3 regions of the Cohnella suwonensis genome follow, and region 2 is predicted to be linked to each of the others. Evidence: riboswitches for the same ligand, from Rfam matches in the RefSeq annotation. Region 2 holds a riboswitch; each other region holds the start of a gene.

Region 1 (3,274 bases), on a different contig from region 2:
GTGGGCGCCCGGGTTCGTAATGGAGCCTTGCCCCAGATCGGTCAGGAACGCGATCGCGGTCGGCGCCAGGATGATGAACGGGTGGGCGAGAATCGCCACCGCGATCAATTTCATTTCCCTCGGTTCGATTTTGCGGCCGAGGAATTCCGGCGTGCGGCCGACCATTAGACCGCATAGGAAGACGCCCAACATCGCGTACATCAGCATATTGATCAGCCCGACGCCCTTGCCGCCGAACACGACGTTGAGCATCATCTCGCCTAGCGCGCCGAGGCCGCCGAGAGGAGTGAGCGTGTCGTGCATGTTGTTGACCGTCCCCGTCGTCGCCGCGGTCGTGACTGCGGTGAACAACGCGGACTGCGGAATGCCGAAACGAACTTCCTTCCCTTCCATGCTGCCTTGCGAGGAATCGATTCCCATCGCGTTGATCGCGGGATTGCCGCGCAGCTCAGAGAAGTAGATGAGCGCAAGGAACGCCAGGAACAACGTCATCATCGCGCCGAACACGACCCAGCCTTGCTTGCGGTTCTTCGCGAAGCGGCCGTATACGTAAGGAAGGGCGGCAGGTAACGTCCACATGGACAAAATCTCGACGACGTTCGTCAGCGGGCTCGGGTTCTCGAACGGATGCGCCGAGTTGACGCCGAAGAAACCTCCGCCGTTCGTCCCCAGATGTTTGATCGATTCAAGCGCCGCGACCGGACCGATCGCGATATTTTGCACGGCCCCGCTTAACGTCGTTACCGTCAGCGTCGGGTCTAGCGTCTGGGGCACTTGAAGCGCCACGAGCAGCAGCGTCACCAAGACGGCCGACGGCAAGAAAATCCGGGTGTGCGATTTCACGAAATCCTCGAAGAAGTTCCCGATCGTCTCGCCCTTGCTCGTGATGCCCCGCACGAACGCGATCGCCACCGAGAAACCCGTGGCCGCCGACGTGAACATCATCATGATAATGACGGCCATCTGGGTGAAGTAGGACAGGCCCGACTCCCCGCTGTAATGCTGCAAGTTCGTATTCGTGATGAAGCTAATGATCGTATTAAAAGAAAGCGTCTGCTCCATGTTGTCGATGCCGCTCGGGTTGAACGGCAAGTATTTTTGCAATCGCAGGACCAGGTAACCGACCGCCACGAGCACGATATTCGTCAGCAGGAAGCTCAGCGCGTATTTTTTCCACGTCATCCCGCTTCTGTTCTTCAGTCCGATCAGCCAATAGATGAGTCTTTCGAACGGTCCGAAAATACGGTCCAGCCGGTTAGGTTCGTTGGAGAATACGTGATAGACGTAACTCCCGACCGGTTTCACCAGCAGCGCGAGCACCGCCAGAACGATGACGATTTGCAACAGGCCCATAGCCCTTCCTCCTCTAGAACTTCTCCGGATTTACCAAAGCGTATATTAAATAGATAAAGACGACTGCCGTGAAAATCGATACGACGATCATTGGCGATCCCCCCCCGATCCGTCGGCGATCCGGCTGCACCAAGCCAAAAATCCGTAGAACAACGCAAAGGTTCCCGCCAATAGCAACACCATATACAGATCAAGCATGGAATAGCCTCCTTACGATTTGACGATCAGGTCATCGGTAATGAGAAATGCGTAGTCCCGAGCGTTACTATGAATGACGTAGTTGACGCCCAGTCCTTTGTAGACGTGCCTCGGATTGTGGCTCCCCGTAACGACGTAGATCGGCTTGGACGTCCAGCTGCGGCAGATCTGCGCGTACCTGCAACAGAGGGTCAGGCTTTTCTCGAACAAATACACTTTGCCGACCGGCACCTCCGGAATCATCCAGGAGTCTTCCTTCGTCGTATTGACGACGATAACGCGCTCCGCGCCGAGCGCCATGATTCTCTCGTATTCGGACGCGTTGTTGACGATGGCCGCGAAAGGGATCCGTTTATGCTTCAGCATTTTCATGAATCGCTCGCCGGCTACGTTCGGGGCAGATACCAAGACGATATCCCGGTCACCCATCTTTCTACTCCTCCTGTCTTCGTACCCGGAGGAAGCAACGAAAAAAGCCGCGGGAAGAGGGACTCTTCTCGCGGCTTCGGGCATGGCGAAATATAACCGTGCCGTCACGATAAGTTGCCTCTCTCGGAACGCTTGCGAGGTTAGCTGCCGGATTCGGGCGTGAGAGTCGCCCTACCCGAAGCCGCGAACGGCTCCGGGATTCACCCCATGGACGCGCGGTCGGCGCAATCCGTTGGTTCCCCCGCTTCCCGGTTATTCCGGGAATTCAGCGAATCGTATGCATACGAGCAAACACGCCTTCAGCGTCCCATGACGCCGAAGTAGCTTTGCGTAGGTTATTCGGAAATGGATAAGCGTGAAACGAATCCATACTGAATAACAGAAAAACCGCAGAGGACGATTCGATAGAAGCTAAGCGCATCTGGGCGCTTGCCCGCTTGAATCGCGATTCCCCTGCGGCCGTTACGGTCACAAGTTCATCATCCTCTCTCCATGGCGGCATGCCGATCCCGAAAAGAAAGACCGGTTGCACGCTCTACGCTTACGAGGTTAGCTGTCGGATTCGGGCGGTGAGAGTCGCCCTACCCGGCGGGCCGCATCCTTGGTGCGGCGGCGCCGGGATTCACCCCGGACGGCGGATTCCCGGCTCTCACACCGGTCGTCCGCCATCGATGGTTCCCCCGTTTTCCGTATATTCACGGAAACTCAGCGATTACGAATGGAACAATATCCAATTGGCCAAGCAAACACGCCTCCGACGTCCTCTGACGATAGAGAAGCTTTGCGAAGGTTATTCGGAATGGAATAAGGAGAATCTTATTCACTCACGAATAACTGAATCGAATATTACGCCTGCCGCCATCCGTTGTAAAGGAATACCAGCATGTGCTATTTCGCCGCTTTTCGCCTCGCGACGCAATTGTACCGCTTACAAGATCGACGATCTTTACAATGCTCCTTCCAGCTCTCTATCTCTTCCGTTTTCGAAAATATCGCAATAGCCCAAATGCGCACATCCCATAGTCGCAAGCGATTACCCCGCTAGCCCCTTCCCATTTCTGGATTCCGCCTTCTCCGCTATGATATGATACGAAGGGACATAGAGAGGACAAGGGGGACTTGTAATGAGCACTTCGCGTTATCGCTTGACCCTTACGCTTCTCGCGCTCGTCGCGCTTTTGCTCGTCGCGACCGGTTGCGGAGGCAACAACAAATCCAACGAAGGCGGCAATGCCGCCGCCACACAGGAGGCTTCCCCGATGAACGGAGTAGACACTAGCGGCGATAACCCGAT
Region 2 (3,274 bases):
CGATGGACTCTTGGAATTGTTCGATCTGATCGTTCGTCCCGATGACGACCATGACGTCGTCCGTCGACAAGACGTCCTTGGCGACCGGAGCGATGATGATGCCCTTCGGCTTGTTGATCGCGACGATGCTGCAGCCGAAGCGCCCTCTCGGATTCACGTCGTCGAGCGATTTGCCCGATAGACAGCTCGGCACCTGAAGCTCGGCGATCGTATATTGCTTGGAAAGCTCGATATAATCGAGCAGATTCGGAGAGACGAGCTGATGAGCGACGCGCACGCCCATGTCTCTTTCGGGATAGATGATCCGATCGACGCCGACCCGCTCCAGCACGCGGCCGTGCAGATCGGATACCGCCTTCGCGACGACCTTCTTGACCCCGAGGTCTTTCAAGAGAATCGTCGCGAGAATGCTCGCCTGGATATCGTCGCCGATCGCGACGACGCCGCAATCGAAGTTGCGGGCGCCGACCGATCTCAACACTTCCTCCTCGGTGGCATCCGCGACGATCGCGTGCGTCAGCACGTTCGACATCTCCTGCACTTTTTCTTCGTCCCGGTCCACGCCGAGCACTTCATACCCCAGATTAATAAGCTCGCGACCGAGGCTGGAGCCGAACCGGCCAAGCCCGATAATGACGAATTGGTTCAATTTCATGACGTCAACTTCCTTATCCGATTATGATTTTGCCTTCCGCGTGACGATAAAGCTGACGTCCTTGTCTAGGTCCGAGCGCGTAAGTCAACGTGAGCGGTCCGAGCCGGCCGATGAACATCATGATAATGATGATGATTTTTCCCGCGAGCGTCAGTTGGGGCGTGATCCCGAGCGATAGCCCGACCGTGCCGAAAGCCGACGTGACCTCGAACAAAATTTTCAGAAATAGTTGATCTTCCGTCGTCGATAAGATCATCGTCGCCAGAATGACGAGGCCGAAGGCGAACATCGTGACCGTCAGCGCTTTGTACACCCTTTCTTGGGCAAGCCGGTATTTGAAAAACACGACGTCTTCCTTGCCGCGCACCATCGCAACGACCGCGCCGATCAGCGCCGTGAACGTCGTCGTCTTGATGCCACCACCCGTCGATCCCGGAGACGCGCCGATGAACATGAGGATGATCATGAAGAACTGGGTTGCTTGCCTCATCGCCCCGAGATCGATCGTGTTCACGCCGGCGGTTCTCGGGGAAACGGACTGCGTGAACGCCGCCAATATTTTCTCCCCGAAATTCAGTTGCGCCATTGTCGAATTCGTATACTCGAACACGAAGATCAGAATCGCGCCCGCCAGAATGAGAATGCCGCTCATGCTCAGGACGACTTTCGAATGAAGCGACAGCTTCCGCTTCGGATTGCGAATGTCGACGAGATCGGCAAGCACGACGAAGCCGAGACCGCCGAGAATGATGAGCAGCATCGTCACGATGTTGACGAACGGATCGCCGACGTAATCGACCAAGCTGCGGTAATCTCCCATCACATCGAAGCCGGCGTTATTGAAGAAGGACACCGCATGGAACACGCCCCGGTACAACGCCTTCCCGAACGGCATATCGAACGTGAACCGGATCGTGAACAAGACTGCCCCGGCGAGTTCGATCGACAGCGCGTAGAGAATCACCTTGCGGACGAGCCGGATAATGCCTTCTATGCTCGATTGGTTAAACGATTCTTGAAGCACCAACCGTTCCTTGAGCGAAATTCGCCTCTTCAACGCGATCGCGAACAGCGTCGCCATCGTCATGAAGCCGAGTCCGCCGATCTGGATCATCGTCAGAATGATCAATTGTCCGGCCGTCGTCCAATACGTCCCCGTATCGACGACGACGAGACCGGTCACGCACGTCGCCGAAGTCGCGGTAAACAGCGTATCGATGAATCTCGGTTGCGCGTCGCCCGTATGGGCGAACGGAAGCATCAGCAAGCCGGCACCCGTTAAAATGATCGCGGCGAACCCAATAACGAGAAGACGCGGCGGAGAAGCCATTATAGATTCGAACAACTTGCGCAGCACTGGCTTTCCCTCCATCAACCGATGATGATTTTACCTTCCGCATGGTGGAACGCGAGGAAGATATTCTCTAGTTTGCCCGAAAGCGTCGATTCTCCCGTAAATCCGATCATCTTATGCCTTCTGACCGCACAAAAAAAGCACTGGAATCCCAGTGCCCGAAAATCGCACACGATTCCTGTTCGCGCTTGGCCTACGAGGTTAGCTGTCGGGTTCGGGCACGAACAGGCTGCCCTATCCAACGGCGGTCGGCGCCGCCGCTTGGAATTCACCCCGGTCTCCGCGAATACAATAGAACTTGTACCCGTGAGCGGTTGGTTCCCCCGTTTTCCGTCGTTCGGAAATTCGGCTCTTCTTTCGTTTCATCGTCATCTATGAAACGTACCACCGAATTATATTCTTTCCATCGGAGGGGGACAACACCAATTTTAAGTCAAACCGAGGCGTTTGAACGACTATGGTAAAGCTATTCGCCCGATAGGACGCCCAGACAACGATTATCGTCCGCTTTGCTTTCATTTTCGCCGAAAATGCGAGATACTGGATGAAAATAACGGCAGCGGATTCGCGCGGCCTTGCTGTATGCGTTTACTTCGGCTTTTATTGCGTAAGGAGAGATGTCAAATGAACGGAACGCAGCTTTCGCGACTGGATCGCCGCTGGGTATGGACGGCCGCGGCCGGCCTTTTCCTCTTCTTGCTCGTCCAAGTATTCCCCAATACCGGCCAATTGTTCTCGTCGGGTACGGAAGGGGTGCTCACCCGGGCGGAGGCGGAGACCCAAGCGTTCGCCTTGGCGGAGAGCAAATTCGGTCTCGCCCCGGGAATCGCGCGGAACGCGGAAGTGACCCACCTCTCGGACGGCGACGCGGTCGGCTACCTAACGAAAAATCAGCTGAACGCCGTTTACGATAAGGAATGGTCCGATCGCGCACCGACGGACGTCTATGCCGTCTCCCTTCAATCCGCCGGTTATTCCGGCAGGCTTGTCCTGTATCTGAACATGGAAAAAGGGACTCTCGTCGGCTGGGAGCACGCGTCCGAAAGGGAGAGCGCGTCCCCCGCTTCTTCCGGCGAGAGCAATAGCGAATCCGTCGCTTCAGCGCTGCAATACGCGGCTCGTTGGGGGGTAGACCCCGCCGATTGGAATCCGGACGGTCTCGCGCGCGAAGACGGATCCGTGCGGTTCACCGCCGCGTCGAACAAATCCGCGATCGGAGAAGCGGCCGTCAGCTTGGACGTTCGCGTACCCGCCGCATACAGCCC
Region 3 (3,274 bases), on a different contig from region 2:
CCGCCGTCGTATCGTCTTTGCCCTCGACGACGATGATTTCCTGGATATTCAACTTCCGATACCGCCTTTGCCGCTTCTTTTATGGTTACAAGCGTATATGAACTTGACCGATACATCAAGTCTATACCCTACGGCAAAAGAATCGGGAAGAAGCCGCATGGGCTTCTCCCCGATTCTTGGACTCGCATTATTGCGCCGATCAATCCGCGGACGGTTTGACCGGGCCGATGACGTACACCTTGAATCCGCGTTTCGTGCCGAACTTGTTGGCATGGGATTCGCTGTCGTAGTAGACGTCGATCTTCTTGCCCTTGACCGCGCCGCCGGTATCTTCGGCTCTTCGGAATCCGATGCCCTCGATGTACACCCACCAGCCGATCGGAATGACGCGCGGGTCGACCGCGATCGTGCGCCCTTCCTTGACGATCGCTCCCGACGAGGTGACGCCGTAGTCGGAGTCGCCTTTCGTCTTGCCCGTCGACGCGAAGCCGGCGGAGTACGCGGTCAACGTCACGTTCGTCAGCAGACGGCGGACTTTGACTTTCTTGCCGTTCAAGCTGACGAATTGGGCTTCGGCGGCGCTCGGCGTTCCCGTATAAGAGGCCGTTGCCACTTCCGCTTTCTTCTTCGTGCCGACCGCGACGACTTTCTGTACGGCCGGTTGCGCGACGGTTTTCTCGATCATTTCCTGGCTGACGAGCTTGCCGTCTTCGTAGACGCGTTCCGTCTTGTAGACGACGACGCCCGCTTTGCCTTGAGTAATGACCTTGGTCTTGCCGGTCTCCAGATCGGCGTTCTTCTGTTCCACGACTTTGAACGCGATCGGAAGCTTCGTTTCGGTCACTTCCTTGCGTACCCGAACGACCGATACGGTCATTCCGTCGGCGAGCGCCGTGCCGGCCGCCGGAGAGACGCGATCGTCCCCCGCGAGACCGAGATTCAGCGAGCCGATGGCCGCGCCGACCGTGTCGGCGGTCGTATGGGCCACTTGCTCCTTGCCGTCCGCCTTAACCGTTATGCTTACCGCCCGATCGATGACGATCCGGGTTCCTTCGTCCAACTTGTCGGTCAGTTGCCCCGACATGCTGTCGAAAGGTCCGACGCGGATGTTACGTTCCGCGAACAGCTCTTCGACGTTGTTGGTCTGGGTGGCAATAACGGAGGCGACTCCGTTATCGATAATCGTGACGTTCTTCGTGGCCGCCTTTTGCAAGAGCGACATGAACGTCATCGTGATGGCAAAAACGAGAATTGCGCCCAAAATGGCTACGCGCAAATGCTCATGCTTCCATCGCAGTGCGATAAGCTTGCCGGTCGGTCGTGGATCATGGGTATCCGCTACGGGAATACTGCCCATTTTCTCGTTCCTCCTCATAGCCCCGCCGTCGACTGTGATGCATGATACTTGTCAGACGCGACTAATCCATAATGTTAACGACGCTTCGAAGCTCGCCCTCGATCGGTTTCATGGGCTCTCGAAATTCGCGCCGCCTTGTCCAGTCGTGCATGCCTGTACCGTTCGTACAAGCCGGATACCCCTTTTGGGGAACCATTCGTAAGCGAGAGTTTTCATCTCTCTCTTGCTTCCGAAAGGCCTCCGCATAACCTCTCTCATACCCGTTGGCGTATGGGAAAGGTTATGCTCGCAACACAAAAAGCCATCGAGACAGAGGATCTGTTCGTGGCTTCCGCAGTTGGAATGATAGGATGTTATCGCGGCACGAGTTGACCTCTCTCTATAACGCTTACGGGGTTAGCTGTCGGATTCGGGCAAAGAGAGTCGCCCTAATCGCTCCCGGTCAAGACGCGTAGCTCGGATAGAGGCGCGTTCATGCCGCTTGCGATATTCACCCCAAGATTGCTCGGACCGCCTTGGACGTATTGCTTGCTCGCCGCCGCGTTGGGTCCCCCGTTCTCCCTTTCGGGAGATTAAGCGCACTGGAAAAGGAATGTCATATTCAAACTTCTGCCTACGATCATAACCTCTATCGAACATAGGTGTAAAGAAGGTGCATCGGACGAATTTCCCTATTTTCATGGAAAATCGGGCGGTTCTCCGTTGGAATGAGCGGAAAAAGCTAGTTTTTTCTTAGAATCGTTCCGTTTTTCTCCCGAATATTCCGTTTATCTCGTGAGGCCGAATCGGCGCTTCGCGTTTTCGCTCGTTATTTTACCTAATTCTTCCAAAGAAATTCCTTTGATTTCCGCCGCGGCCTCCGCGACGAGACGAACGTAAGCCGACTCGTTTCTCTTCCCCCGGTGAGGGTGAGGAGTCAAATACGGGGCGTCCGTTTCGATGAGCAATCGGTCGATCGGAACCCTTTCGAGCACCTCTTTGGGCACCCTGGCATTCTTGTAAGTTATGGGTCCTCCGAACGAAATATGGAAGTTCATGTCCAGGCACGACTTGGCCGTCTCCCAGCTTCCGGAGAAGCAATGCATGATGCCGCCCACTTCTTCCGCTTTCTCTTCCTTGAGCAATCTGACGACGTCTTCGTGAGCGTCCCGGTTATGGATGACGATCGGCTTCTTGAGCCGGCGGGCGAGCCGGATCTGTTCGCGGAACACGACCTGCTGCAAATCCTTCGGGGACGTGTCCCAATAATAGTCGAGCCCGATCTCTCCGATGGCGACGACTTTCGGATGGCTGCACAGCCTTTCGATCCACGCCAGGTCCTCTTCCAGCCTCATGTCGATCGCATCGGTCGGGTGCCAGCCGACGACGGCGTAGATGAACGGGTATTTTTCCGCGAGGGCCATCGTCGTCGGAATCGTCTCCCGGTTAAAGCCGATATTGACGATCGTATCCACGCCGGCTTCCCGCGCGCGGGAAATGACGTCTTCGCGATCGTTGTCGAACTTGGAAGAATCAAGGTGCGCGTGCGTGTCGATAAGCATTGTCGGAAGTTGTCTCCCTTCTATTATATAGATAGTTTGTTGCGCGTCTCGGAACTGAGCCGATGGGCGTGCGGAAGCACCAAATCCTCCGGATAATACACGTTGTATTTGCCGCGGTGAAGACCCGCGATCGATTGAATGATGTCGGATTTCATCGAAATCTCCGTCAGCCGGTCTTGCTCGCCGAGCAGCAGGATCGGAGGCTTCTCCTTGCCGTTCGGCAAGGCGCCGGGCTTGTACATGTCGTATGGGGAATCCATCGGCGTGTCGACCTCCATATGGTATTCGGGATTAAGCCCGATCCGAAGCCATTCCCGGCCGACTTCCTCTAGCCAATCGCCGTCTTCCGGGCCGAGCGGCGCGTATTTGTACAGTT

Evidence for each region. Region 2 has a riboswitch for cyclic di-AMP ahead of ACFPPD_RS12540 (TrkH family potassium uptake protein). Riboswitches for the same ligand answer to the same signal wherever they lie in the genome.
Region 1: linked by a shared signal. The riboswitch ahead of ACFPPD_RS11205 (hypothetical protein) and the one ahead of ACFPPD_RS12540 (TrkH family potassium uptake protein) in region 2 are both predicted to bind cyclic di-AMP.
Region 3: linked by a shared signal. The riboswitch ahead of ACFPPD_RS16985 (ubiquitin-like domain-containing protein) and the one ahead of ACFPPD_RS12540 (TrkH family potassium uptake protein) in region 2 are both predicted to bind cyclic di-AMP.

What each region holds. Positions count from the first base shown of each region.
Region 1 covers NZ_JBHSMH010000030.1:55,079-58,352, reverse strand. The annotation lists gene kdpA (potassium-transporting ATPase subunit KdpA) at 1-1,353, opposite strand, end outside; gene ACFPPD_RS11210 (potassium-transporting ATPase subunit F) at 1,367-1,444, opposite strand; gene ACFPPD_RS11205 (hypothetical protein) at 1,564-1,980, opposite strand; cyclic di-AMP (ydaO/yuaA leader) riboswitch at 2,094-2,261, opposite strand; cyclic di-AMP (ydaO/yuaA leader) riboswitch at 2,505-2,701, opposite strand; gene ACFPPD_RS11200 (peptidylprolyl isomerase) at 3,105-3,274, shown strand, end outside.
Region 2 covers NZ_JBHSMH010000038.1:48,234-51,507, forward strand. The annotation lists gene ACFPPD_RS12535 (potassium channel family protein) at 1-655, opposite strand, end outside; gene ACFPPD_RS12540 (TrkH family potassium uptake protein) at 669-1,985, opposite strand; cyclic di-AMP (ydaO/yuaA leader) riboswitch at 2,186-2,370, opposite strand; gene ACFPPD_RS12545 (CPBP family intramembrane glutamic endopeptidase) at 2,634-3,274, shown strand, end outside.
Region 3 covers NZ_JBHSMH010000062.1:11,790-15,063, reverse strand. The annotation lists gene rnmV (ribonuclease M5) at 1-52, opposite strand, end outside; gene ACFPPD_RS16985 (ubiquitin-like domain-containing protein) at 200-1,357, opposite strand; cyclic di-AMP (ydaO/yuaA leader) riboswitch at 1,728-1,946, opposite strand; gene ACFPPD_RS16980 (TatD family hydrolase) at 2,125-2,898, opposite strand; gene ACFPPD_RS16975 (HD domain-containing protein) at 2,922-3,274, opposite strand, start outside.